4 regions of the Klebsiella oxytoca genome follow, and region 1 is predicted to be linked to each of the others. Evidence: predicted binding sites of a transcription regulator. Region 1 holds the regulator's gene; each other region holds the start of a gene.
The links. Region 1 encodes CRP, which controls carbon source genes, mostly activating them, when cyclic AMP is high. Its sites were predicted from a motif close to ATGTGANNNNNNTCACAT; they were not measured.

Region 1 (7,255 bases):
GGAGGTACAGGTCAGGCGTAATGACGAGCTGACGATAGCGGAAATTATTGCCCTGGCGCCAGAGAAAATCGTTATTTCACCGGGCCCCTGTACGCCAAATGAGTCAGGAATTTCGCTGGCGGCGATCCGCCACTTTTCCGGAAAAACGCCTGTCTTAGGCGTTTGCCTCGGCCATCAGGCCATCGCCCAGGTTTTCGGCGCAACCATTGTGCGGGCCGCTCGGGTGATGCACGGGAAAACGTCGCCTGTCAGCCATAATGGTCAGGGGGTATTCCGTGGACTGAATAACCCGCTTACCGTGACCCGCTATCACTCCCTGTTGATTGACCCGCTAACGCTGCCTGACTGTTTTGAGGTTACCGCCCGTAGCGAAGAGGGAGAGATCATGGGTATTCGCCACCGCCAGTTCGACCTTGAAGGCGTGCAGTTTCATCCGGAGAGTATTCTCAGCGAGCAGGGACATCAGCTGCTGGCAAACTTCCTCAATCGTTGATTTTTAGTTGCCATCAAGTGATTTTTTATGCATATTTTGTGATTAGATTAGCATAATCATTGCTGCATAACGAAGAAGGATGGGCATGACATGGCAACTGAACAACCGGCAATCACCCGCGCGACATTCGACGAAGTCATTTTGCCAATCTATGCACCGGCAGAATTTATTCCGGTGAAGGGGAAGGGGAGCCGAGTATGGGATCAGCAGGGTAAAGAGTACGTTGATTTCGCCGGTGGAATTGCCGTGACCGCGCTTGGTCATTGCCATCCGGCGCTGGTGGCGGCGCTGTATGAACAGGGCGAAAAGCTGTGGCACACCAGTAACGTTTTTACCAACGAACCGGCTCTGCGCCTGGGACGTAAGCTGGTCGAGGCGACTTTTGCCGATCGCGTTGTGTTTATGAACTCCGGTACGGAAGCCAATGAAACGGCTTTCAAGCTGGCGCGCCATTACACCGTGACGCGCCATAGCCCTTACAAAACCAAAATCATCGCCTTCCATAACGGATTCCACGGTCGGTCGCTGTTTACCGTCTCCGTCGGCGGCCAGCCCAAATATTCTGATGGTTTCGGGCCGAAACCGGCCGATATCGTTCACGTACCGTTTAACGATTTACACGCGGTGAAAGCGGTGATGGACGATCATACCTGCGCGGTGGTGGTTGAACCGATTCAGGGAGAAGGCGGTGTGACCGCGGCGACCCCGGAATTCCTGAAGGGTCTGCGCGAACTCTGCGACCAGCACCAGGCATTACTGGTGTTTGATGAAGTTCAGAGCGGTATGGGACGCACTGGTTCACTTTTTGCGTACATGCAATACGGCGTGACGCCGGATATTCTGACCAGCGCTAAGGCGCTTGGCGGCGGCTTTCCTATCAGCGCAATGCTGACCACCCATGAAATCGCCAGTGCTTTCCACGCCGGATCTCATGGTTCGACCTACGGCGGTAATCCGCTGGCCTGCGCGATCGGTGGGGTAGCGTTCGATCTGATTAACACTCCGGAAGTGCTGGATGGCGTCACGGCGAAGCGCGAACTGTTTGTTCAGCACCTTCAGCAGATTGACGCGCGGTTCGATCTGTTCAGCGATATTCGTGGAATGGGCCTGCTTATCGGCGCCGAACTGAAGCCGCAGTACCATGGGCGGGCGCGTGATTTCCTGTATGCGGCTGCGGAAGCGGGCGTGATGGTCCTCAATGCGGGGCCGGATGTGATGCGTTTTGTGCCTTCTCTGGTAATTGATGACAGCGATATTGCTGAAGGTATGGCGCGCTTTGCCCGGGCGGTTGAAAGCGTGCTTAGCGCTTAGTCGCGCGTAGCCAGATACCATGATGTGGACGCTGACGCCATGCCACCGATGAAATGGTGTGCATGGTGTTCAGGTGTCCGAGGATGCGCTGCAAATGCTGCTCCATTGTGCTGAGCGGGCCGCGAGGAACCTCGGCATCCTGCGCTTCCATAATATTCACATCTCCTGCGCTGCCCGGCCCGTCGGTATCCAGCCGCTGCTGACAGCGCTGTAGCGCAATTTCGCAGGACTCCAGATAACGCTGCGCCAGAGCCGGCGTCAGCATATTGTGCTCACGCGCCAGAGTAGTCATGGCATTGATATGCTCGACAATAAACTGGCTATGCGTCACCCACAGCTTCATATCTTCCAGATAGTGCGAGTTAAAGCCGGGCTCCTGCATCGCCTGATTCAGCGAGTTGAACAGCGCGTTGTGCGCCTGATTGACGAGCATTCGCTGATAGGCCAGCGCCGGTGCCTGATGGTCGTCGCTAAGAATAAGCCTGATGGCCTCCTGATCGGCTTCCAGCGCATCGTGAGCATTTTTGCGCAGCAGGCCGCTTTGCCACTGCGGCCATAGCCAGACCATTCCACCGAAGGCGATCAAACAACCAATCAGGGTATCAATCAGTCTGGCGATGATGAACTGCTCGCCGTTCAGGGTGAGCAACTGCAGGGTATAAACCGCGGTGACCGTAAATCCGACCATTGCCCAGCCGTAATGTTTGCGAATAATCAGATAGCTTAACAGCGTAATGAACAGCATCGCGGTCAGCGTATAGCCTTCAGGGACGTGAAAGTGCAGCGTCAGTCCGGCTATTAACAATCCAGCTATCGTCCCGGCAGCCCGGTGGACAATGCGTACCCGCGTCGCGCCGTAGCCGTTTTGCGTCACGAATAGCACCGTCATCAGGATCCAGTAGGGTTTTGGCAGGTGCAGCGCGCTGCCCATCAGGCTGGCTGCGCTCAACATAACGCTGATCCGAGCGGCGTTACGTAACGCCGGTGATTTAAACGACAGATAGTTTTTCAACGCCGGCAGCAGCGGCAGACGGCGGGTTTTATCCGCCATCAGATTCCGCGCGTAAAGCGGGCGCTGGGTGCGCAGAACCCGGGCAATACGGCTGAAGTGCCAGGCGCAAAACTGCCCGACAGGATTATCCGGATGCTGCGAAGCGATTTTTTCCAGCGCACCGATCTGCTTATCCATCTGAAAGCGCCGAGGATAGCGATGGTAGAGCAGATCGTCCGCCAGTTCCCGCAGGCGGGCGGCAACGGTTTGTGCGCTCCAGCGGATCACCGCTTCAGCGTGGCTGCGTTCCACCAGCTTCTGTACCTCTTCCGGCTGATGAAGGCTGACGGAAATATGCTCCTGCAGGTCCAGCCCGACCTGGAAAGCGCGCAGCAGGCGTTTGTGATCGCTGCGCTGATTGGCCGCCAGCATATGCATCTGCTGATAGCACTGGGTAATCAGATCCACCACCTTTTGTTGGCGATTAAGCAGCGGGGGCAGAGATGTGGTGGGGTCCGTATGCTGGGTAAGCAGACTGTATTTAGCCTCGCAGTAGTTGGCTAATTCCCGGTAAAGCAGGCTCAGGGACTCGCGCAGCGGCTGTTCGCGCCATAGCCAAAACCAGAACCAGTTAAAAACGCCATACCACAGGGTGCCGAGGGCATAGATCAGCAGCGGCTCCCAGACCGGCATATTGCCTGCGAGACTCAGAGTAAAGATAGCCGCGATAAGCGAGGCTGGCAGCAGCCTGGCATGCAGCGGGCTGATTTCGGCAGTGACGCCGAGGATAAGCGCGAGGCCCGTGAGAATAATCGGCAGCGGGATTTCACGCAGCAGGAGGAGCTGGACAATCAGGCTACAGCCAGCAAACAGGCAGCCGCCGATAATCAGACGTTTGAAGAAACGTTTATGCGGCGTATCCAGCCCGGCAATGTTGCAGCAGGCGGGAACAAGAGAAAACAGAAGCCCCTGCTGTAAATGGCCAAACAGAAGACCAATGGCGACCGGCAGACACAACACCAGCGTTTGCCGCAGTGCATAGTTGACTTCAGGGTGGTAAATCAGCCTGCGCCACATGGGGAGAAAACAAAAACGGCGTATTGTCTGGCAATACGCCGTTTTACCGACTTAACGGGTACCGTAGACGACGATAGTTTTACCGTGCGCGGAGATCAGGTTTTGATCTTCCAGCATTTTCAGAATACGACCCACGGTCTCGCGAGAGCATCCGACGATCTGACCGATTTCCTGACGAGTAATTTTAATTTGCATACCGTCCGGGTGGGTCATCGCATCCGGCTGTTTTGCCAGATTCAGCAGCGTCTGAGCGATACGACCGGTAACGTCGAGGAAGGCAAGGTTGCCCACTTTCTCAGATGTAACCTGCAGACGGCGTGCCATTTGCGAAGATAGACGCATCAGGATATCCGGGTTTACCTGGATCAGCTGACGGAATTTTTTGTAGGAGATCTCGGCCACTTCACATGCGGTTTTCGCACGTACCCAGGCGCTACGCTCCTGACCTTCTTCAAACAGGCCTAATTCACCGATGAAATCGCCCTGGTTGAGGTAAGAGAGGATCATCTCTTTACCTTCTTCATCCTTGATGAGTACAGCCACGGAGCCTTTAACGATGTAGTACAACGTTTCTGCTTTCTCACCCTGGTGGATCAGCGTGCTCTTTGATGGGTACTTATGAATGTGGCAATGAGACAAGAACCATTCAAGGGTAGGGTCTGTTTGCGGTTTGCCAAGCACCATGCGCGGTTATCCTCTGTTATAAGCTATCTCCGGGTGCCGACACAACACGGCATCCGGGCATGCAATCGTATTGAATCCCTGTACCTGGGAATCCGGCTGAAAGTTTTCTGCAGCCTGTAATGTGAACTCCTCTGCATACATGCAGTACATCAATGTATTACTGTAGCATCAAGACTGTTTTAGCATAGCTTTCGCTGCATGTCTCCTGGTGTCTCGCTTCAGCATGACCCAGGTCGCCTTCCGTTGCGAGAAATGTTATGTGCGCGTAATCTGTCAGGAAAATTACAGACCTGGAGTTAAATTTATGCAAGCGCGAGTGAAGTGGGTTGAAGGGTTAACCTTCATCGGTGAGTCGGCTTCCGGTCACCAGATTCTGATGGACGGCAATTCCGGGGATAAAGCGCCGAGCCCAATGGAAATGGTGCTAATGGCGGCGGGCGGATGCAGCGCGATTGATGTCGTGTCCATTTTGCAGAAGGGTCGGCATAACGTTACCAACTGCGAAGTTAAGCTGACTTCTGAGCGTCGCGAAGAAGCGCCGCGTCTGTTTACCCATATCAACCTGCATTTTATTGTGACCGGTAAAGAGCTGAAAGATGCAGCCGTTTCCCGCGCTGTCGACCTGTCGGCGGAAAAATATTGCTCGGTGGCGCTGATGCTGGAGAAAGCGGTAAACATTACCCACTCTTATGAAGTCATCGAAGGGTAAAGCGACCGGACCCCGGCAGTGCAATCGTGCTGCCGGGATTGGCTTCTTAGCTAATTTTTCTGCCTTCCATCAGCCGTTCGACCAGCGGCGCCATAATAAGCTCCATCGCCAGTCCCATTTTTCCGCCCGGAACCACCAGCGTATTCATATGTGAGATAAATGAACCCTGCAGCATCGCCAGCAGCCAGGGGAAATCGATATTTTTCAGATTCCGAAAGTGAATGACGACAAAGCTTTCATCCAGCGAAGGGATGGCTTTAGCCGCAAACGGGTTGGACGTATCCACCGTCGGTACACGCTGGAAGTTGAGATGGGTGCGCGAAAACTGCGGGGTGATAAAGTTGATGTAATCTTCCATTGAGCGGACGACGGAATCCATCACCGCCTCACGAGAGTGCCCGCGTTCGCTGGTGTCGCGGATAAGCTTCTGGATCCACTCAAGATTGACGATCGGCACCACGCCGACCAGCAGGTCAACATGGTTAGCGACATTATGCTGAGGCGTAACCACGCCGCCGTGCAGCCCTTCATAAAACAGAACGTCAGTTGGTTCGGGCAGCGGCTGCCAGGGCGTGAAGGTTCCTGGAACCTGATTCCACGGCACGGCTTCATCATAGGTATGTAAATACTTGCGCGACTGACCTTTGCCGCTGAGCCCATATTCCGCAAAGGTCTGTTCCAGCAGGCCGAAGTCGTTGGCCTCGGGGCCAAAGTAGCTGATATGTTTACCCTGATCGCGTGTTTTACGGATCGCCATGTCCATTTCCGGACGGGTGTAGCGGTGAAAGCTATCGCCTTCTACTTCGGCGGCATGCAGATTTAGCTGGGCGAAAATTTTGCGAAAGGCAAGGCTGGTGGTCGTGGTTCCCGCGCCGCTGGAGCCCGTGACGGCAATCACCGGATGTTTGGCAGACATAACTACTCCCAGGATAAACGATAGTGTGTGCCGCCTTAGCCGTGAAACTGCTTGCGGGGCATGATGTTGACCGTCTCGTGCAGCTCTGACCACACCAGCACGGCTTCTCCGCTTTTCAACTGTTGTTTAACATCGGAGACTTTATCAGTCAGCGAACGTTCATGTTCACCATAATCGGTGCCTTCACGTAATACAAAACTTTCGATCAGATTGTCCAGCGTTTCGGGATCGAGATCTTGCCAGGGAATGATCATATTTTCGCTCCTAACCAACGGGTTAGCCAATCCGGGATGCGCTTTTCAAGCCACATTTCCGGCTTACGCAGCGTGCCGCCGACGAAACCAACGTGCCCACCGTGCTCCGTGAGCTGATATTCAACGTTCGCCGGCAGCTGCTCTTGCGGAGGAATTGAGTGGTGATCCATAAAAGGATCGTCCTTCGCGTGAATAATCAGCGTTGGCTTAGTGATATCGCTTAATCGCGGCATGGCGCTGCACTGGCGATAATAGTCCAGCGCATCGGCAAAACCGTGGATCCTGGCGGTGATGCTGTCGTCAAATTCGCGGATACGGCGCATGCTTTTTAGCTGACGTAAATCGACAGGCAGAGAGCCGGGATAGGCTTTGAGTTTACGTGCGGCGTTAGCTTTCAGCAGGTTGAGCAAGTAGCGCTGATAAACGCGGGAGAAACCTTTGTCCATATGCGAGCTGCAGGCTTCCAGCATAAACGGAGCCGAGACGATAACCGCGGCATCGACGGGAATATCATCGCCTTCTTTTGCCAGCAGGCAGCCCAGCATATTGCCCCCGAGCGAATATCCAACCGCTGCGGTTGGGACATCGCCGTATTCGCGCTGGAGCCAGCGTAAAAACCAGGCGCCGTCTTCCGTTTCACCCGAATGGTAAATACGGTTATTGCGGTTTGGTTCGCCGCTACAGCCGCGAAAGTGCATTACCACGCCCAGCCATCCGCGCTGCATTGCCGCGTGGATGAGTCCGTGCGCGTAAGGGCTGTGCAGGCTGCCCTCCAGGCCGTGAAAAACGACTAACCGAGGTTTATGGCGCGCCTGAGAAG
Region 2 (7,255 bases), 2.4 Mb from region 1:
AGCAGATTGGTCAGCACCGTGGTGCCACGGGCTAAAGCCGCCAGCAGCAAGGCTCGGTTAGAGACACTCTTGGACCCGGGCAGGTTAATAGTGCCATCTACGCGTGCGATGGGTTGTAACGTCAGGGATTCCATTAAACTAAACTCTCAAACAAACAGAATAAAAACCCCGCAAAAGGGCTGCGGGGATGAAAATGACGACCGCGATTAACCGTGACGGCGTTCGAAGTCCTGCATAAAGTCGGTCAGGGCCTTCACGCCCGCCAACGGCATGGCGTTATAGATGGAAGCGCGCATACCGCCCACGACGCGATGGCCTTTCAGCGCATGCAGACCGGCAGCAAAAGACTCTTCGAGGAACAGTTTGTCAAGCGCGCTATCCGCCAGCTGGAACGGCACGTTCATGCGCGAGCGGTTAGCAGTAGCGACATCGTTACGATAGAAACCGCTGTTATCGATGGTGCTATACAGCAAATCGGATTTCTGCTGATTAATTTTATCCATAGCGGCAACGCCGCCCTGCTCTTTCAGCCATTTAAACACCAGGCCGGAGAGATACCAGGCAAATGTCGGCGGCGTGTTAAACATAGAATCGTTGGCAGACAGAATGGAGTAATCAAGAATCGACGGACAGGCAACGCTGGCTTTGCCCAGCAGATCCTCACGCACAATAATCAGCGTCAGGCCAGCAGGACCGATGTTTTTCTGCGCGCCTGCGTAGATTACGCCATAACGGCTTACGTCAATTTCACGAGACAAAATAGTCGAGGAAAAATCCGCCGTCACGATGACATCGTCGCCAAAATCAGGCGTTTCTTCAATGGCGATACCATCGATAGTTTCGTTCGGGCAGTAGTGCAGATAGGCCGCGCCCGGAGTCAACTGCCATTCGCTCATCGGTTTAACCGCTCGCTGTCCGTCAACGGTGATTTTGGCGTCAATAACGTTCGGTTTGCAGTATTTATGCGCTTCTTTAACCGCGCTGGCTGCCCAGTAGCCAGCGTCAACGTAGTCGGCAACGGTTTTATCACCAAGCAGGTTTAGCGGAATACCAGCAAACTGTCCGCGACCACCGCCGTGGCAGAATAAGACTTTATAATTTGAAGGAATATTGAGCAGGGAGCGAAAATCCTGTTCCGCTTCTTCAGCCACCTTAATGAACTCTTTACCACGGTGGCTGATTTCCATCACCGACGTCCCCAAACCGTTCCAGTCGCACAGTTCCTTTTGTGCCAGTTTGAGTACTTCCGCCGGCAGCATTGCCGGGCCTGAACTGAAGTTATAGACCTGAGCCATTTCCCCTCACCACTTGCTATGTAATTTACCCGCGAACCGTCGCGGGTATAAGTTATTCCTGTGGCTATCGGTTTTATCATCCAGTGACACGTACCGCAATCGCTAAAACTGAACCTCAGGGAAATGCGGCTTCGCTCACACAAAACAATGTGCCAGCTTGACGGCATAAAACCGACATAATTGCTGTCAGGTGACTCTTTTTGCCCGGCTGACCTTCGACCATTCTGCATTTGCGCAGCGAGGGCATAATTGTTTATCTCCGGCTCGTAGCGCAAGGATTGCGCTACAGCGAACGCAGGCATACTCATCATCCTGAGGTATGGTGGTAAAACGCGCGGTAAAGCGGGAAGGAAGAATAGACAGTCCGGCTTTAACATCTTCATTCGCATAGTAATACAGGCTTATCTGTCCGTTGGTCTCCAGAATAGCTAACCGTACCTGTCCCAGCTGCTCAACCCCGCTGGTTCTAAGCTCCATAAAAAACTCAAATTCGGTCATGTTTTCCGCCTGAAGTTTCTCCCAGGCTAGTTCACCGTTTTCAACAACAATAATCGGTTTGCCTTCAAGTAAATCCTCCAGTTTTTCGCTATGCCCCATAAGCCACATAATTAACCGATAAAGAATGGCCAGGGTGATAAAAACCGCCAGCACCGGCAGCATAGGAACATCATCATAAAACGCGACATCACCCGCTGCGGAACCCAGGGTTAAAATAATAAGGACTTCGAACAGGGACATCTGGCGAACGCCGCGCCGTCCGGTTATTTTGAGAAAAATAAATACTAATACAAAGGTATAAAGGCTTCGTAATGCCACCTCGGCCAGAAATTCCACGGGCACTTTATCCAGTGCCATACGATGCCAGTCAAATGTCTTCATGGTTAACGCCTGAACAGTTATTGAGTGACATAAGCATAGCCAGACGATGGAGATAGCACCCGTCATCTAAAACCCGTATCATTGCGCGCTTTACGTACGATAAAAGTGACTGCCATGACTCAAACGTTTATACCCGGCAAAGATGCCGCCCTGGAAGACTCCATCGCTCGCTTCCAGCAGAAGTTGCTCGACCTCGGATTTGATATTGAAGAGGCCTCATGGCTTAACCCGGTACCGCACGTCTGGTCTGTGCATATCCGTGATAAAGAGTGCGCCCTGTGTTTCACTAACGGTAAAGGCGCCACTAAAAAGGCCGCGCTGGCCTCCGCGCTCGGAGAATACTTTGAGCGTCTTTCTACCAACTACTTCTTTGCCGATTTCTGGCTGGGCGAGACCATCGCCAATGGTCCTTTCGTACATTATCCCAATGAAAAATGGTTCCCGTTAACCGAAGATGATGAAGTTCCGCAAGGCCTGCTGGATCCTCGCCTGCGCGCATTCTACGATCCTGACGATCAGTTAACCGCCAGCATGATAGTCGATCTGCAGTCGGGTAATGACGAGCGCGGCGTCTGCGGCCTGCCGTTCACCCGTCAGTCAGATGGTGAAACGGTCTACATTCCGATGAATATCGTCGGTAATCTGTACGTTTCTAACGGGATGTCTGCTGGTAACACTCGTAACGAAGCCCGCGTTCAGGGCCTCTCAGAAGTGTTTGAACGCCATATTAAAAACCGCATTATCGCCGAAAGTATTAGCCTGCCGGAGATCCCTGCAGAGGTGATGGCACGCTATCCGGGCGTGGTTGAATCCATTAACAAGCTGGAGGCCGAAGGTTTCCCGATTTTCGCTTACGACGGTTCGCTTGGCGGTAAATATCCGGTTATCTGCGTCGTGCTGTTCAATCCCGCTAATGGCACCTGTTTTGCCTCTTTCGGCGCGCATCCCGATTTCGGCGTGGCGCTGGAACGCACCGTTACTGAACTGCTGCAAGGGCGCAGCCTGAAAGATCTGGATGTCTTTACGCCGCCAACCTTCGATGATGAAGAAGTCGCGGAACATGCGAACCTGGAAACCCACTTTATCGATTCAAGCGGCCTGATCTCCTGGGACATGTTTAAGCAGGACGCCGACTACCCGTTCGTGGACTGGAGCTTCTCTGGTACCACGGATGAAGAGTTCGCGACTTTAATGGCTATCTTTAAAGAAGAAGATAAAGAAGTCTATATTGCTGATTACGAGCATCTGAGCGTCTACGCCTGTCGAATCATTGTCCCGGGTATGTCGGATATCTATCCGGCAGAAGATCTGTGGCTGGCGAATAACAGCATGGGGGCACATCTGCGCGAAACCATTCTTTCCCTGCCGGGAAGCGAATGGGAACAAGAAGATTATCTGGCGCTTATCGAACAAATGGATGATGAAGGCCTTGATGATTTCACCCGCGTGCGCGAACTGCTGGGTCTGGCGACCGGTAAAGACAACGGCTGGTATACGCTGCGAATCGGTGAACTGAAGGCGATGCTTGCCCTGGCTGGCGGCGATACTGAACAGGCCTTGATCTGGACCGAATGGACCATGGAATTCAATGCCTCAATCTTTAGCGCCGAGCGAGCCAACTACTATCGCTGTCTGCAAACCTTACTGCTGCTTAGCCAGGAAGAAGAGCGTCAGCCGCTGCAGTATCTCAACGCGTTTGTACGCATGTACGGCGCGGAGGCGGTTGAGGCTGCCAGCGCCGCGCTCAGTGGAGAAGCTCCGTTCTATGGTCTGCAGGCAGTTGACAGCGATCTGCTGGCTTTCCCGGCTCATCAGTCCTTACTAAAAGCCTATGAGAAGCTGCAGCGCGCGAAAGCAGCATTCTGGATTAAATAAATCGTCTCTTTCCGTTAAATGACGATACTACGGGGTCATCTGGACCCCGTTTTTTCTGATTTGAACATTTCCAATATTTGTTGTAGCCATAAAGTTAATTGGTAGTAAAAAATAATAAAACCCCGCAGCAAATATTGTTAATTTTAATAAAAATACCCCATTTTAATTAACCGAAAATCGGGGTTGAAATGAAAATAATCAACATTATTTGTAAATTTTAAAATTTATTTTTTCATTAAAAAACAATAGATTAAGCTCATTTTTAACCAATTCCACACACTAAAAAGGCCTATAGTTCCGGTACGATATGATCTACATCAAATTCCCTTCTATAATGCTTTGTTAGTATCTCACCGCCAACTTACATAAAGAGAGAGTTAGTGTGAAAGCTGACAACCCTTTTGATCTTTTACTCCCTGCTGCGATGGCGAAAGTTGCCGAAGAAGCGGGTGTCTATAAAGCGACAAAACATCCGATAAAGACGTTTTATCTGGCTATCACCGCAGGTGTCTTCATCTCTATCGCTTTTGTTTTCTATATTACCGCGACTACCGGCACGGCCGGGATGCCTTTCGGTATTGCCAAACTAATTGGGGGCATCTGCTTCTCACTGGGTTTGATTCTCTGCGTTATTTGCGGTGCCGACCTGTTTACCTCAACTGTTCTTATCGTTGTAGCGAAAGCCAGCGGAAGAATTACCTGGGGTCAACTGGCAAAAAACTGGCTCAACGTCTATGTTGGTAACCTGGTTGGTTGCCTGCTCTTTGTGTTGCTGATGTGGCTTTCAGGCGAATATATGACTGCGAATGGTCAGTGGGGACTTAACGTTCTACAAACCGCCGATCACAAAATGCACCATACTTTTATTGAAGCCGTCTGCCTTGGTATCCTGGCAAACCTGATGGTCTGCCTTGCGGTATGGATGAGCTATTCTGGCCGCAGCCTGATGGATAAAGCCATGATTATGGTTTTACCGGTGGCCATGTTTGTTGCCAGCGGGTTTGAGCATAGTATCGCGAACATGTTTATGATCCCGTTGGGTATCGTTATCCGCGAATTTGCAAGCCCGGAATTCTGGACCGCGATTGGTTCAGCTCCGGAAAATTTCTCTCACCTGACCGTTATGAACTTCATCACTGATAACCTGATTCCGGTAACAATCGGGAACATCATCGGCGGTGGTCTACTGGTCGGGTTGACATACTGGGTCATTTACCTGCGTGGCGACAACCATCACTAAGGGTTGTTTCAGGCAGTAAATAAAAAATCCACTTAAGAAGGTAGGTGTTACATGTCCGAGCTTAATGAAAAGTTAGCCACAGCCTGGGAAGGTTTTGCGAAAGGTGACTGGCAGAACGAAGTCAACGTCCGCGACTTCATCCAGAAAAACTATACTCCGTATGAAGGTGACGAGTCCTTCCTGGCTGGCGCAACTGACGCGACCACCAAGCTGTGGGACACCGTAATGGAAGGCGTTAAACAGGAAAACCGCACTCACGCGCCTGTTGATTTTGACACTTCCCTTGCGTCCACCATCACTTCTCATGACGCCGGCTACATCGAGAAATCTCTTGAGAAAATCGTTGGCCTGCAGACTGAAGCTCCGCTGAAACGTGCGATTATCCCGTTCGGCGGTATCAAAATGGTAGAAGGTTCCTGCAAAGCGTACAATCGCGAGCTGGACCCGATGCTGAAGAAAATCTTCACTGAGTACCGTAAAACTCATAACCAGGGCGTATTTGACGTTTACACCAAAGACATCCTGAACTGCCGTAAATCTGGTGTCCTGACCGGTCTGCCGGATGCGTATGGCCGTGGCCGTATCATCGGTGACTACCGCCGCGTTGCGCTGTACGGCATCGACTTCCTGATGAAAGACAAATACGCCCAGTTCGTCTCTCTGCAGGATAAACTGGAAAACGGCGAAGATCTGGAAGCAACTATCCGTCTGCGTGAAGAAATCTCTGAACAGCACCGTGCGCTGGGTCAGATCAAAGAAATGGCTGCCAAATATGGCTGCGATATCTCTGGTCCGGCAACCACCGCTCAAGAAGCAATCCAGTGGACCTACTTCGGCTACCTGGCCGCTGTTAAATCCCAGAACGGCGCGGCAATGTCCTTTGGCCGTACTTCCAGCTTCCTGGACATCTTCATCGAACGTGACCTGAAAGCCGGTAAAATCACCGAGCAGGATGCACAGGAAATGATTGACCACCTGGTCATGAAACTGCGTATGGTTCGTTTCCTGCGTACTCCTGAATATGATGAACTGTTCTCTGGCGACCCGATTTGGGCAACTGAATCTATCGGTGGTATGGGCGTTGATGGCCGTACTCTGGTAACCAAAAACAGCTTCCGTTTCCTGAACACCCTGTACACCATGGGGCCGTCTCCGGAGCCGAACATCACCATTCTGTGGTCTGAAAAACTGCCGCTGAGCTTCAAAAAATTCGCTGCTAAAGTGTCCATCGATACCTCTTCTCTGCAGTATGAGAACGATGACCTGATGCGTCCTGACTTCAACAACGACGACTACGCTATCGCTTGTTGCGTAAGCCCGATGGTTGTTGGTAAGCAAATGCAGTTCTTCGGTGCTCGCGCTAACCTCGCGAAAACCATGCTGTACGCAATCAACGGCGGCGTTGATGAAAAACTGAAAATGCAGGTTGGTCCTAAATCTGAACCGATCAAAGGCGACGTTCTGAACTTCGACGAAGTTATGGACCGCATGGATCACTTCATGGACTGGCTGGCTAAACAGTACGTCACTGCGCTGAACATCATCCACTACATGCACGACAAGTACAGCTACGAAGCCTCCCTGATGGCGCTGCACGACCGTGATGTTATCCGCACCATGGCATGTGGTATCGCAGGTCTGTCCGTTGCCGCTGACTCCCTGTCTGCAATCAAATATGCGAAAGTTAAACCGATTCGTGATGAAAACGGTCTGGCTGTCGACTTCGAAATCGAAGGCGAATACCCGCAGTTTGGTAACAACGACTCTCGCGTTGATGATATGGCCGTTGACCTGGTTGAACGTTTCATGAAGAAAATTCAGAAACTGCATACCTACCGCAACGCTATCCCGACTCAGTCCGTTCTGACCATCACCTCTAACGTTGTGTATGGTAAGAAAACCGGTAACACCCCTGACGGTCGTCGCGCTGGCGCTCCGTTCGGACCAGGTGCTAACCCGATGCACG
Region 3 (7,255 bases), 2.1 Mb from region 1:
CCCAGGATCGAGGCAATACGTGCATTTATCGGACAACGAGACAACCGCGGCTGAAGTGGGAAAACGCTACGGTAAGCCCGTGGTGTTGAAAATTAATGCCTTATTAATGCACGAGCAGAATATTGCGTTCTATCAGGCGGATAATGGGGTTTGGTTAACAGCAGCGGTGCCGGCAAAATTTATTGCCTCATGGGACCATCCCGGAGGCGGCGCCTGACGCGCCTTTTCCGGGCTACTCGATCGCAGATGATGATGCCCGGCTAAGCGCAGCGCGAGCCGGGAAGCGGCAGCGCCGACGCCTCCGCCCCGGCACATTTCTTGGGGGCGGCGCGTTGCGCCTTGCCCGGGCTACCCGGCCCACAGACGGTTGTGAACCCGCAGCCCGGGGATTTTGCGCAGCCTAGCGGCGATCTTTCCAGACGGTCTGTACGTTGCAGAATTCATGCAGGCCGAAGTGAGACAGCTCGCGGCCAAATCCGCTTTTCTTCACGCCGCCGAACGCCACGCGAGCGTCGCTGGCGCAGTAGCCGTTGATGAATACCCCGCCGCACTCCAGTTCATTGGCGAAACGACGGGCCTGCTCTTCGCTGGTGGTATAAACCGTCGCGGAAAGGCCAAACTCGCTATCGTTAGCCAGCGCCAGCGCATGCTCAGCATCGCGGGCCCGGGTTATTGTCGCCACCGGGCCAAACAGTTCCTGGCGGAAACCGGTCATCTCAGCGGTAACGTTGCCCAGTACCGTCGGCGCATAATAGTTGCCCACGCCTTCGATTTTTTCCGCGCCCAGCAGCAGGGTTGCCCCCTCTTTTAAGGTTGCCAGCACCTGCTCGTGTAGCTCATCGCGCAGGTCGAAACGCGCCATCGGACCGATGTAGTTCTGTTCATCGCGCGGATCGCCCATTTTCAGCGCGGCCACCGCGGCAACAAACTTGTGCGTAAAGGCATCGGCAATGCCCGCCTCAACGATAAAACGCTTCGCGGCGGCGCACACCTGCCCGGTATTCTGATAACGGCCAATTACTGCCGCCTTGACGGCCTCATCGAGGTCAGCATCGTTAAGAACAATAAACGGATCGGAACCGCCCAGCTCCAGCACGCATTTTTTCAACGCCGCGCCCGCCTGTGCGCCAATCGCCTTTCCGGCGCGCACGCTACCGGTGACGGTCACCGCAGCGATGCGTGAATCGTTAATAATTTGCGAAACGCCGTCGTTAGTGGCGTTAACCCAGCCGAACACGCCGGCCGGCACGCCCGCAGCGGCAAAAATTTCGCCAATCATCGCCGCGCTGCCCAGTACGTTTGGCGCATGTTTAAGCAGATAGCTGTTTCCCGCCAGCAGAATCGGCACCGCTCCGCGCAGCACCTGCCACACCGGGAAATTCCACGGCATGATGGCGAGGATCGCGCCCATCGGGCGGTACTCAATCACCGCTTTATTATCTTCAACCAGAGTCGCTTCGGTATTCAGCATCGCCGGACCGTGCTCGGCATACCAGTCGCAAAGATTGGCTGATTTAGCCACTTCGCCGCGCGCCTGAGCAATTGGTTTGCCCATCTCAAGGCTGATCATCTGCGCCAGCTCTTCACCACGGGCGCGCATCGCGCTACCAACGTTACGCAACGCCGCCGCGCGGTCAGCCACGCTAACGTTGCGCCACTGGCGATAGCCCTGTTCTGCGAGGGCGATGGCAGAATCGACCTGTTGTTCGCTCGCCCAGGCCAGAGATGACAGCGTTTCACCTGTGGTCGGGTTCACGGAAACCGCATGAGTAGCAGATAAATTCATCGTTTTTCTCTCTGTGTTGATTGCGAAGTGAGCTTATTCTGGCTTACCCTACCCTTCATTAAAAATGAATAATATTAAGCAACCTTTTCACAAAAGAAGAACACTATGGATTTGACCCAGCTTGAGATGTTTAACGCCGTCGCCAGCACCGGCAGTATTACCCAGGCCGCACAAAAGGTGCATCGGGTGCCGTCGAACCTGACCACGCGTATTCGCCAGCTGGAGGCGGATCTCGGCGTGGAGCTGTTTATTCGTGAAAACCAGCGCCTGCGCCTGTCGCCCGCCGGACACAGTTTTTTACGCTATAGCCAGCAGATCCTGGCCCTTGTCGACGAAGCGCGCATGGTCGTCGCGGGTGATGAGCCTCAGGGGCTGTTTTCGCTCGGCTCGCTGGAGAGTACTGCCGCCGTGAGGATTTCCCCTACCCTGGCGCATTTTAATCAGCGCTATCCGAAGATTCATCTGGCCCTCTCCACCGGCCCTTCCGGCACCATGATCGACGGCGTACTCGAGGGCAATCTGAGCGCAGCATTCGTTGACGGCCCGATAGTGCATCCGGGACTTGAGGGGTTACCGGTCTTCCCGGAAGAGATGATGATCGTCGCGCCCTTTGGCCACCCGCCCATTGCGCGCGCCAGCGAAGTGAACGGCGCCAGCGTCTACGCATTTCGCGCCAACTGTTCCTACCGTCGTCACTTTGAGAGCTGGTTCCACGCCGATCGTGCCACGCCGGGGCGGATCCATGAGATGGAGTCCTACCATGGAATGCTGGCCTGCGTGATTGCCGGTGCCGGGCTGGCGCTAATCCCGCGCAGCATGCTGGAGAGCATGCCGGGTCATCAACAGGTTTCCGCTTGGCCGCTGGCGGAAGAGTGGTGCTGGCTGACTACCTGGCTGGTCTGGCGGCGCGGGGCGAAAACCCGCCAGCTTGATGCATTTATAGCGCTGCTGAACGAAGATCGGCAAGCAGCATCTTCTCCATGAAGATGCTTAACGGATCCGGCTGATACGGCGCAAAGGCGCTGCGGGTCTGGTAGCCATTGCGGGTATAGAGCGCAACGGCGGCGTGTTGATGGATGCCGGTTTCCAGGCGCACGGTATGACAGTCACGGCGCAATGCTTCTCTCTCCAGCGCCGCCAGCAGTTTTTCTCCCAGCTGCTGGCCGCGATGCGCCGGGAGAATAAACACTCTTTTCATCTCGCCAATCCCCTCCTCTGTGAGCACTATCGCCCCACAGCCGACGGCCTGCTGCCGCGCATCGCGGATCAGCAGCGCGATGACCGAATTTTCCGCTAGCGCGCCGAGGTCAAGCAAATGATTACTTTCTGCCGGATAAAGCGTCTGCTGATAAGCATCCAGCTGGGCAATTAAAGCGGTCAGTTCCGGATGGTCTGGCGGGGTGGCGGCAATGGTGTACATATACAGGCTCCTTTTTGAGCCTACTGTAGCGCGGAGCTCAGACAGCTCCGCCATAGTATTAATTTATACCTTGAGTTCCCGGCTGTTCGTAGAGTGCACAACATATCAGGGAGCGCAGTTTGATTGCCGCTCCCTCTTTATTTTGCTTACTCGCCAGACGTGGTGTCGCGCAGCATTATTACGCCATTTAAATAGGTCACCGCCTGGCCGCTCATCAATACTCTTTCTCCCTTCAGCTCACAGCGAATATCGCCTCCGCGCGCGGAAACCTGCCGTGCCAGCATACGGTTTTTGCCGAGCTTTGCGCTCCAGTAAGGGATCAGCATGGTATGTGCCGAACCGGTTACCGGATCTTCCCAGACGGCTTCTCCGGGTGAAAAAAAGCGGCTGACAAAGTCATATTCACCCTGGCCTGCGGCAGTAATGGTGACTTTATGCTCGCCTGGATTCATCGCAGAAATATTGGGCCGCACGGCTTCGACCTGGTCACGAGTTGCCAGTTCGATAAGCCAGGCGCGCCCCTTACGGACATGCAGATAGCTATCGATTCCCAGCGCGGAAAGCATCGCCGCAGGCGGTTCGCACTCTTCGGTTTCCCCGACAGGAAAATCCAGCGTCAGCCAGTCGCCTTCGCGGCTCACGCTCAGCCTGCCGGAAGCGGTGGCAAAGTGAATCACCGCCTCGGGGAAATCCAGGTGATGAAAAATGACGTGCGCGCTGGCAAGCGTGGCGTGACCGCAGAGATTGACCTCGTTGCAGGTGGTAAACCAGCGCAAAGCAAAGCCATCGCTCTCAGGCACCACAAATGCGGTTTCCGACTGGTTGTGCTGCTGGGCCATTTTGAGCAGTACTTCATCCGGTAACCATTCTTTGAGAAGGCAAACCGCCGCCGGATTACCGGCAAAAGGCTGGTCGCTAAAAGCCGCCACCAGATACACAGGAATTTCAGTCACCGGGACTCCTTAACGTAACGTAATTGTGCCAATCAAATAGGTCGTTGCCTGACCGCCAATAAGAATTCGCTCACCCCGCCAGCGGCAGAGCAGCTCGCCGCCGCGGGACGAAAGCTGTCGCGCCCGCATCTCCGTTTTGCCGAACTTTGCGCCCCAGTAGGGGATCAGCATGCTGTGGGTAGATCCGGTGACCGGATCTTCCGCTACCGGCTCGCCCGGGCAGAAGAAGCGGCTGACAAAGTCATACTCTTCATCCGCTGCGCTGATACAGATCATTTTGCCAAGGCGCTGGAGCATATGCATATCCGGACGCACGGCTTCCACCTGGCGGCGATCCCTTAATACCACCAGATAATCGCGCGCCATGCGAACCTCCACCGCTTCGCTCACCCCGAGCCCGGCAAGCAGCTCCGCAGGCGGCTGCTCAATGCTCCTCGTTTCCCACGCCGGTAAATCCAGGGTCAGCCAGTCGCCGCTGCGCGTGACGCGAAGCTCGCCGACGAAGCGGGTACTAAATACGATCGTCGATGAGGGATGATCGAAGTATTCAAAAATGACGTGCGAAGCCGCCAGCGTCGCGTGACCGCAAAGGTTTATCTCAGCAAGCGTGGTAAACCAACGCAGCTCATATCCTTCATCCGTGCGCACGAAAAACGCCGTCTCTGACTGATTATGCTGCTGGGCCATTTTCAGCAGCGTTTCGTCAGGTAGCCATTCAGTGAGCGGGCAAACAGCCGCCGTGTTGCCGCCGAAGTTACGATCGCTGAATGCGTCTACCAGATAAAAGTCAATTTCCAGCATAGTTCTGCCCTTCTATTTCCTTTACTTATCGATAACATGACATAAAGACGATAAATGCACACGTTTAACTGGAAAATTAATCAGTTAGTTACTCAAACCCAGCCTAAACAAAAATGAGATGCAGATCACAAAACGATTGTATTTTCAGCAGCAATCGTTTTAAGATCGTCCCACTTCTTTCCTCTTTTTAACCAGCCCTGAACTTATGATGACAAATACGGTTTCACGCAAGGTCGCGTGGCTGCGCGTAGTCACGCTTGCGATTGCGGCATTTATCTTTAACACCACCGAATTTGCGCCCGTAGGCCTGCTGTCGGACATCGCCGACAGCTTTGGCATGGAAACCGCGCAGGTCGGGATCATGCTGACAATCTACGCCTGGGTTGTCGCCCTGATGTCGCTGCCCTTTATGCTGCTGACCAGCAAGATGGAACGCCGGCGCCTGCTGGTGGGACTGTTTATTCTGTTTATCGCCAGCCACGTGCTGTCATTCCTGGCCTGGAACTTCAACGTGCTGGTGATCAGCCGCATCGGCATCGCTTTCGCCCATGCGGTGTTCTGGTCAATCACCTCGGCGCTGGCTATTCGGATGGCGCCTCCGGGTAAACGCGCCCAGGCGCTGAGCCTGATTGCCACCGGTACCGCGCTGGCGATGGTCTTCGGGATCCCGATTGGCCGTATCGTCGGGCAATATTTTGGCTGGCGCACTACTTTCCTGGTCATTGGTCTCGGCGCGCTGATCACTATGGTTTGCCTGATCAAACTGCTGCCGAAGCTCCCGAGCGAACACTCAGGTTCGTTAAAAAGCCTGCCGGTGCTGTTCCGCCGTCCGGCGCTGCTGAGCATCTATTTGCTGACGGTGATTGTGGTGACCGCGCACTATACCGCCTACAGCTATATTGAGCCGTTCGTACAGACGGTGGCCGGGCTGAGCGGCAACTTTGCCACCTTGCTGCTGCTGACCCTGGGCGGCGCGGGTATCGTCGGCAGCATCCTGTTCGGTAGGCTCGGCAACCTTCATGCCTCTGGCTTAATTAACGCCGCCATTGGCCTGCTGCTGGCGTGTTTACTGCTGCTGTTGCCTGCCTCGCATAACGCCAACCACCTGATGCTGCTGAGCGTCTTCTGGGGCATAGCCATCATGATTATCGGGCTCGGCATGCAGGTGAAAGTGCTGGCGCTGGCGCCGGACGCCACCGACGTGGCGATGTCGTTATTCTCAGGGATATTTAATATCGGTATCGGCGCGGGCGCGCTGGTCGGCAGCCAGGTCAGCACCCATCTTTCGATGGCGTCTATTGGCTATGTCGGCGCCATTCCTGCCGTCGTCGCGCTAATGTGGGCGGTGATGATTTTTCGCCGCTGGCCTGGTTCCCTGGAGGATCAGCAGCCGCATCACTCCTGATCGTTCGAAAAAAGCCTGCCGGTCGAGAGATCGGCAGGCTTTTTTACATCATATTTCAGGTCAGGCGTGATAGGTAGAAATGATCTCCAGCACGCCGTTAATAATAAACTGCACGCCCATACAGACCAGCAGAAAACCCATCAGCCGTGAAATTGCTTCAATGCCGCCCTTGCCGACCAGACGCATAATCGCCCCGGAGCTGCGCAGACAGCCCCACAGAATAATTCCGACCAGGGCAAAAATAATCGGCGGTGCAACCAGTATCACCCACTCAGGAAAGCTCGCGCTGTGCTTTACCGTCGAGGCGGAGCTGATAATCATCGCGATCGTTCCCGGCCCTGCGGTGCTGGGCATCGCCAGGGGAACGAATGCGATATTGGCCGTCGGTTCATCCTCAAGCTCCTCTGATTTCAGCTTAGCTTCCATCGAATCATGGGCTTTTTGCTGCGGAAAGAGCATGCGGAAGCCGATAAAGGCGACGATCAGCCCCCCTGCGATACGCAGGCCGGGAATCGATATGCCAAAGGTGTTCATCACCACCTGACCCGCATACCACGCGACCATCAGGATGGCAAAGACATAGACCGAGGCCATCAACGACTGGCGGTTACGCTCGGCGTTGTTCATGTTGCCGGCAAGGCCAAGGAACAGCGCCACGGTAGTCAGCGGGTTAGCCAGCGGCAGAATGACCACCAGACCCAGGCCAATCGCTTTTAAAAGATCCATCATAATGAGTTAAGGTCCTGTAAATATTGGATTATCAAAAAAATAACGCACGCGGAGCATATCGTCTGTGGCCGGATTGTACCCGTTCCCCGCCTGATGCATTCATCATTCAGTCAAATCATAAGACAAGAAAGCGAAATAGAGTGACCTGCATCACAACAATT
Region 4 (7,255 bases), 1.3 Mb from region 1:
GCCCGCCTGTTTTTATCAGGTGATAAAAGATATTTCATGCGCCTGATGCTATGTGACTTAGCGGTACATCCCTACGCACTCTTCAACCAGGTCCCAGAACCAGTTAGTATCAATGGTGATGCCCACTTTAGTATTCGGCGCTTTACCAAGTACTCCCAGCTCGTCGCATACCGTGCGGCCATAGCAGGGGCCGCTGTTAACATCAACTTCCACGTACATGTCCCGGGTCCTGATACCCTGAGGATTGATCAAATAACCGATACAGGTGGCATCGTGTACTGGACCGCCTGCCAGACCGTAGTTTTCAAACTGTGTTTTAAGCGTAAAATTCATGATATCGCTGAATAATTGTCCCGCCGGACCACCGGCCCTTTCCATGCGGGCAATCACATCTGCGGTACATACGGTCTGGTTAGTTAAATCCAGGCCCATCATTACCAAAGGAACACCGGAACTGAATACAACCCGTGCCGCTTCAGGGTCAGCATAAATATTAAACTCCGCCGATGGTGTAAAGTTTCCGGTACCGTAAGCGCCGCCCATCAGCACAATTTCACGAATTTTAGGCAGGATCGCTGGCTGCATACGCATCGCTACGGCAATATTAGTCAGCGGCCCAACGGGTACCAGAGTAATATCCCCCTCGCTGGCCATCAGCGTATCAATAATATATTTAACCGCATGCGTCTCTTCTGCTTTTCGGGTCAACGGAGAAAATACCGGGCCGTCAAGACCGGTTTCCCCATGAATATTATCGGCAACAATCTGTTGGCGCATAATGGGTTGCGGCATTCCGCCATATACCGGTACAGTGATATCTAAATGCTGACAGACATTTAATCCATTAACTAAGGTTTTATCCAGTGTTTGGTTGCCAGCAACGATTGTAATGCCTAATAAATCAATTGCCGGATGTCGGGCTGCCATCATTATAGCGATAGCATCATCGTGGCCTGGATCGCAATCGAGTATAATTTTTCTTTTTTCCATTTTTATTTCCTCTTTTCGCTTTTAGAGCATTTTTATGTTATTACAGCAGGGTTAAGCAGGTAGTGGATTAGCATTTGCAGCATACAAGGCTAAAACCGCTGCTGAATATGAGAAATCTCATACCGGGACGCGACCGTGAAAGAAATTCAAAATGAAAAGCTCAAACAGCAATTGATTAGCGAATCAGGCTATCAGGATAAATTTTCTGTAGAAGTGATGGCGGATACGCGCTTATTTCACGTGGTTGCCGGGGATTACATCATCAGAGAGGGGGCGCAGCCCGCGTACCTTTTTTACCTCGCGCGCGGACGGGCAAAGCTTTATACCACATCGGCTAATGGTCGGGTTTCACTGATAGATTTCTTTGGCGCTCCCTGCTTTACAGGAGAGATAGAGCTCATCGATCAACATCACCATCCGCGCGGCGTGCAGGCCATAGAGGAGTGCTGGTGCCTGGCTCTGCCGATAGCGACCTTTCGGCCGAGACTGCTTAACGATGTCGTTTTTCTACGTAATCTTTGCATTGCGTTAAGTCAGAAAAATTATCGCAATATTGTTTCTCTGACCCAGAATCAATCATTTCCGCTGGTTAATCGTCTGGCAGCATTTATCTTATTAACTCAGCACTGTGATATTTATCACGAAAAACATACACAGGCGGCAGAATATATGGGCGTGTCATATCGCCACTTATTATATGTGATTGCGCAATTTAGCCAGGAAGGCTTGTTGATCAAACAGAAGTCTGGCTACATTCTTGGCAATAAGCAAAAACTTATCGCCCTCGCGCGCGAAATGGATCCAGATAATAATTTTTCTGATTTATTGTATTGAGCTATCAAAAGAAACTTATAGCTTCAGGCGGTACTCTGTTCGAGGTGAAGAAGCCAGGTTATCGCTTCATCGCGGTTTGTCGCACACATTTCCGCTTCCGGCTTCAGGCTGGAACACACTTTAGGCCTTAACGGCGAGCCAAAAATATTACACAGATTATTTTCCGATAGCTGTACGCAGCGGGTGTTAGCCGGTTTGCCCTGCGGCATCCCCGGGATAGGGCTGGAGATAGAAGGAGCGATACAGCAAGCTCCGCATTCAGGGCGGCATTCCATAATCGACTCTTCCGATAACGCTAGTGGCGGCCTAGCCTAAACGTTTTACCTGAAGATAGCAAAACTCACGAATTCCACTTGCCTGAAAGGCCCGGCGCGAGTAGTTTTACGCGATATTTTCGACCCTTTATGTGACAGGATTACTGCAATGCCAAGAGCGAATGAAATTAAAAAAGGTATGGTGCTGAATTACAACGGCAAACTGCTGATTGTTAAAAATATTGATATTCAGTCACCGAGCGCCCGCGGCGCAGCGACGCTGTACAAAATGCGTTTCTCCGATGTCCGTACCGGGCTGAAAGTGGAAGAACGCTTTAAAGGCGACGATATCGTCGATACCGTCACCCTCACCCGCCGCTTCGTTGATTTCTCCTATATCGATGGCAACGAATACGTCTTTATGGACAAAGAAGATTACACTCCGTATATCTTCACCAAAGAGCAAATCGAAGAAGAGCTGCTGTTTATGCCGGAAGGCGGAATGCCGGACATGCAGGTTCTGACCTGGGACGGCCAGCTGCTGGCGCTGGAGCTGCCGCAGACCGTTGACCTGGAAATCATCGAAACGGCACCGGGTATCAAAGGCGCATCCGCAAGCGCCCGTAACAAACCGGCGACCCTGAGCACCGGCCTGGTGGTTCAGGTGCCTGAATACCTGAGCGCAGGCGAACGCATCCGCATCCATATCGAAGAGAGCCGCTATATGGGCCGTGCAGACTAAACTCTGCGAATGCAACACAAAGGGCAGCCAGCGGCTGTCCTTTTTATTAGCCCCCTTCCGCAGCTAGCGCCTTTTGGCTCCAGACAATGCCTCTTTTTCTCCCTTACCTCCGCCGTAAAGTTGTTATACCAAAAATTACTTATATTGCCCTGATAGCACCGTTCCCCTGATGACTTATTCAACATCAGGCGCCGCGAGAGAGGGTTTTGATTGATCAAGTTCACATTAAGCGGATAAATAAGGCTCACCAATTTAATTTGTTGTCATATATCTTTACACTACCGATGTTAATTATTGGTTAATCAGGTGTACTAAGAATGACAACCATTGCTACGGCTACGCTGCCGGAAGGCGTACAGCTACCTCAATATGACCGCAGCCAGCTCCGTTCGCGCATTGTGCATTTCGGTTTCGGCGCCTTTCATCGCGCGCACCAGGCGCTACTCACTGACAGGGTGCTCAACGCCAGAGGCGGGGATTGGGGGATTTGCGAGATCAGCCTGTTCAGCGGCGATCGGCTGATGGCCCAGCTGCGCCAACAAAACCACCTGTTCACCGTACTGGAAAAAGGTGGCGAAGGTAATCAGCCGATTGTTATCGGCGCCGTGCATGAATGTCTGAATGCGAAGCTGGATTCGCTGGCTGCCATTATTGATAAATTTTGCGAACCGCAGGTGGCCATTGTCTCGCTGACCATCACCGAGAAAGGTTACTGCATCGATCCGGCCAGCGGTCTGCTGGATATGACGCAGCCGCGCATTATTCACGATCTGCAAAACCCAACGCAGCCGCAATCGGTCCCCGGTATCCTTGTCGAAGCGCTGGCGCGCCGCCGTCAGCGCGGATTAACACCGTTTACCGTCCTCTCCTGCGACAATATCCCTGATAATGGACATGTGGTGAAAAACGCCGTACTGGGAATGGCGGAAAAACGCGATCCGGACCTTGCGCAGTGGATTGCTGAACGCGTCAGCTTTCCCGGCACCATGGTTGATCGCATTGTGCCCGCCGCTACAGAGGAGTCGCTGGCGGAAATTAGCGCCACGTTGGGAGTCGAAGATCCCTGCGCGATTAGCTGCGAGCCCTTTATTCAATGGGTCATTGAAGATAACTTCGTTGCCGGTCGGCCAGACTGGGAAACAGCAGGCGTACAGATGACGGATAACGTTTTGCCATGGGAACAGATGAAGCTGCGGATGCTCAACGGCAGCCACTCGTTCCTCGCATGGCTGGGCTATCTTGCCGGCCACGCGCATATTAGCGACTGTATGCAGGACCCGGTTTTCCGCAGCGCCGCCTGCCGGCTAATGCTCGACGAACAGGCACCCACTTTATCTATACAGGAAGTGGACCTGACGGCTTACGCTGACAGCCTGATCGAACGCTTCAGCAACCCGGCGCTGAAGCATCGCACCTGGCAAATCGCCATGGACGGTAGCCAGAAGCTGCCACAGCGGATGCTTGATAGCATTCGCACCCATCTCGCGCAGGGCAGCCAGTGGCCGCTTCTGGCTCTGGGCGTCGCCGGCTGGATGCGCTACGTCAGCGGGAATGACGATGCCGGAAACCCTATCGATATTCGCGATCCGCTGGCTGACAAGATAAGCAAACTCGTTTCCAACAGTGATGAGCAACAGCGCGTGACGGCCCTGCTTACGCTTGAAGAGATCTTTGGCAACGACCTGCCGCGAAACTCGCAGTTTGTCGCCGATATTTCCGCCGCGTGGCAGCGGCTCGCAGCCTCAGGCGCGCGTAATGCGATTGCCGACGCGCTGAATTCTTAACAATTTCTGCCTTTAAGCGGACAGAGTCCCCTTCTGTCCGCAGTAAGACTTCTCTTTTCCCCCTTTTTTCGTCAGGATAGTCCAACTGTTACAACATTACATTTATCCTGGAGAGAAGGTGACCAAAACGAATTTGATCACGGGGTTTCTCGGCAGCGGCAAAACGACTTCAATTCTGCATCTGCTGGCCAGCAAGCCTGCGGATGAAAAATGGGCCGTACTGGTCAACGAGTTTGGCGAGGTCGGTATTGACGGCGCGCTGCTGGCGGAAAGCGGAGCGCTGCTTAAAGAGATCCCCGGCGGCTGCATGTGCTGCGTTAACGGTCTTCCGATGCAGGTTGGATTAAATACCCTGCTGCGTCAGGGCAAACCCGATCGCCTGCTGATAGAACCTACCGGGCTTGGCCATCCAAAACAGATCCTCGATATACTGACCGCCGCGGTATACGAACCGTGGCTCGACCTGCGCGCCACCTTGTGCGTACTGGATCCGCGTCAGCTTCTGGACGAAAAAGTGGTAGCCAACCAAAACTTTCGCGACCAGCTGGCTGCCGCTGATGTCATTATCAGCAATAAGGCCGATCGTTCGACTGAAGAAAGCCAGCAGGCGTTTGCCGCATGGTGGCAGGCGTATGCGAATGGTCGTCAGTTCGTCAACGCCACGCAGGGTAATATCGATCCGGCACTGCTTGATTCGCCGCGCCGCAATCTTGCCCCGCTTCCCAAAAGCGCCGAGCATGCGCATCATCACGGCGAGAAAAAAGGTCTTGCCGCGCTAACTCTCCCTGCCCATCAACGCTGGCGCCGTAGTCTCAACAGCGGGCAGGGCTATCACGCCTGCGGCTGGATTTTTGACGCTGAAACCGTCTTCGATACCGTTGGCCTGCTAGAATGGGCCCGGCTGGCGCCGGTCGGACGCGTTAAAGGCGTCATGCGTATTGCGGAAGGACTGATACGTATCAATCGCCAGCAGCTTGATTTGCATATTGAGACGCAAAACGTCGCCCCGCCGGACAGTCGTATCGAGCTGATTGCCGATACCGAGACGGACTGGAATACGCTGCAGGCCTCCTTGTTGAGGATTCGTTTAAGTTAAGGCGGCTATGGTTGCCGTCGTTTTACACAATACGCGATAGTTATGATTAAAAATCGAATTCCCCTGATCCTGCTGCTGAACGCGGCGGGTGTTGTGCTTTTTTGTTCATGGTACCTCCCCGTTAACCATGGTTTCTGGAATCCGCTGGACTCGGCGATCTTCTATTTCTTTAACCACCTGGTTGGCGTGAGCACCGCTTATACCTGGCTGCTGGCTATTATAAATAACCGCGCATTTGACGCCTGCTCGCTGCTGGCGATGGGCAGCCTGATGCTGAGCTTCTGGTTTAAAGAACAGAGTGCCGGACGCCGCCGGGTGATTATCATCGGCCTGGTGATGCTGCTGGCCGCCGTTATCATCAACCAGCTGGCCCAGCATCTGATGCCGGTTAAGCGCGCCAGCCCTTCGCTCGCTTTCACCGACATCACCAAAGTCAGCGATGTGATCTCATTTCCCACTAAAGATGCTTCTAAAGATAGCTTTCCGGGAGATCACGGCATGATGCTGCTTATTTTTGCTTCCTTCATGTGGCGCTATTTTGGCCGCCGCGCGTTTGCCATTGCGCTGGTGATATTCGTCGTGTTCGCTTTCCCACGAGTGATGATTGGCGCCCACTGGTTTACCGATATTGCCGTCGGCTCATTAACGGCCGTGCTTATTGGCGCTCCCTGGGTATTGTTGACCTCGGCAAGCGACAACGTTATTGCCTTATTTGAACGTTATCTTCCCGGTGGAAATGCAAAAAATTAAAATACTATTTACAAATAATTAATATCATCCATAAGGGATCGTTCTGGGTCCTTTTTTTATCCGCGCATTTTTTCTCATTCCTCATCATCTTTCTGTCACACTAATCATGTTAAAAATGAGTAAATTGCGTATTTTTTACCCATCAATGACGATATTTTACCCTTTGCCAATGATTCACTTTTTGTCGCAAAAATACTTATAAGAAAATGAACAAAACCGCTCGCCATCCCCCGTGCGATCGGGTAACCTCAATCTCGTTTTGCCTGGTTCGCGATATCCATTCAGTGAATGAATAAATTTGTGCGTCAGCCCACACTTTTAGGCTTACGGAATTGTCTCATTGCGACCAGGTAATTAGGCTCTAACACGTTTGGCATTTTTTATAACGACATTGTCGTTAAGGACAACAAGGGATAACACACAGCATGGTCAAATCTCAGCCGATTTTGAGATATATTTTGCGGGTCGCGCCCGCGATTGCAGTTGCGGTTTTGCTCTCCGCGTGTAGTTCAAATAGTACCGCCAGAAATATGCATTCTGAGACGCTTGCTGTGGGTAGTGGCGATTTATCATCACTGCAAGCCTCTCAGGATGAATTTGAAACAATGGTCCGTAACCTGGACGTAAAGTCCCGTTTGATGGATCAATATGCCAGCTGGAAGGGCGTGCGTTACCGCCTCGGCGGCAGCACTCGTAAAGGCATCGATTGTTCTGCCTTCGTGCAACGTACTTTCCGTGAACAGTTTGGTCTGGAACTGCCGCGCTCAACTTCAGAGCAGCAGGGTTCCGGAAAATCCATCAGCCG

Region 2: focA (formate transporter FocA) is a predicted target of CRP. The motif match lies at 4,355-4,372, and genes of this name have one in related genera.
Region 3: GJ746_RS13380 (sugar transporter) is a predicted target of CRP. The motif match lies at 5,074-5,091, and genes of this name have one in related genera.
Region 4: GJ746_RS17180 (mannitol dehydrogenase family protein) is a predicted target of CRP. The motif match lies at 3,029-3,046, and genes of this name have one in related genera.

The regions. Positions count from the first base shown of each region.
Region 1 covers NZ_CP046115.1:4,963,486-4,970,740, reverse strand. The annotation lists gene pabA (aminodeoxychorismate synthase component 2) at 1-493, shown strand, start outside; gene argD (bifunctional acetylornithine/succinyldiaminopimelate transaminase) at 584-1,804, shown strand; gene GJ746_RS23310 (YccS/YhfK family putative transporter) at 1,794-3,872, opposite strand; gene crp (cAMP-activated global transcriptional regulator CRP) at 3,924-4,556, opposite strand; gene GJ746_RS23300 (OsmC family protein) at 4,861-5,265, shown strand; gene GJ746_RS23295 (phosphoribulokinase) at 5,312-6,181, opposite strand; gene GJ746_RS23290 (YheU family protein) at 6,217-6,435, opposite strand; gene GJ746_RS23285 (hydrolase) at 6,432-7,255, opposite strand, start outside.
Region 2 covers NZ_CP046115.1:1,961,062-1,968,316, reverse strand. The annotation lists gene aroA (3-phosphoshikimate 1-carboxyvinyltransferase) at 1-134, opposite strand, end outside; gene serC (3-phosphoserine/phosphohydroxythreonine transaminase) at 207-1,295, opposite strand; gene GJ746_RS09070 (DUF421 domain-containing protein) at 1,482-2,174, opposite strand; gene ycaO (30S ribosomal protein S12 methylthiotransferase accessory factor YcaO) at 2,289-4,049, shown strand; gene focA (formate transporter FocA) at 4,432-5,289, shown strand; gene pflB (formate C-acetyltransferase) at 5,341-7,255, shown strand, end outside.
Region 3 covers NZ_CP046115.1:2,875,167-2,882,421, forward strand. The annotation lists gene GJ746_RS13350 (RNA 2'-phosphotransferase) at 1-217, shown strand, start outside; gene sad (succinate-semialdehyde dehydrogenase) at 401-1,786, opposite strand; gene ptrR (putrescine utilization regulator PtrR) at 1,892-2,770, shown strand; gene GJ746_RS13365 (GNAT family N-acetyltransferase) at 2,724-3,206, opposite strand; gene GJ746_RS13370 (PhzF family phenazine biosynthesis protein) at 3,353-4,159, opposite strand; gene GJ746_RS13375 (PhzF family phenazine biosynthesis protein) at 4,169-4,960, opposite strand; gene GJ746_RS13380 (sugar transporter) at 5,166-6,365, shown strand; gene GJ746_RS13385 (MarC family NAAT transporter) at 6,426-7,094, opposite strand.
Region 4 covers NZ_CP046115.1:3,696,107-3,703,361, forward strand. The annotation lists gene rihB (ribosylpyrimidine nucleosidase) at 58-990, opposite strand; gene GJ746_RS17165 (transcriptional regulator YeiL) at 1,126-1,824, shown strand; gene GJ746_RS17170 (YkgJ family cysteine cluster protein) at 1,848-2,099, opposite strand; gene yeiP (elongation factor P-like protein YeiP) at 2,248-2,820, shown strand; gene GJ746_RS17180 (mannitol dehydrogenase family protein) at 3,138-4,604, shown strand; gene GJ746_RS17185 (CobW family GTP-binding protein) at 4,723-5,700, shown strand; gene GJ746_RS17190 (phosphatase PAP2 family protein) at 5,737-6,450, shown strand; gene mepS (bifunctional murein DD-endopeptidase/murein LD-carboxypeptidase) at 6,876-7,255, shown strand, end outside.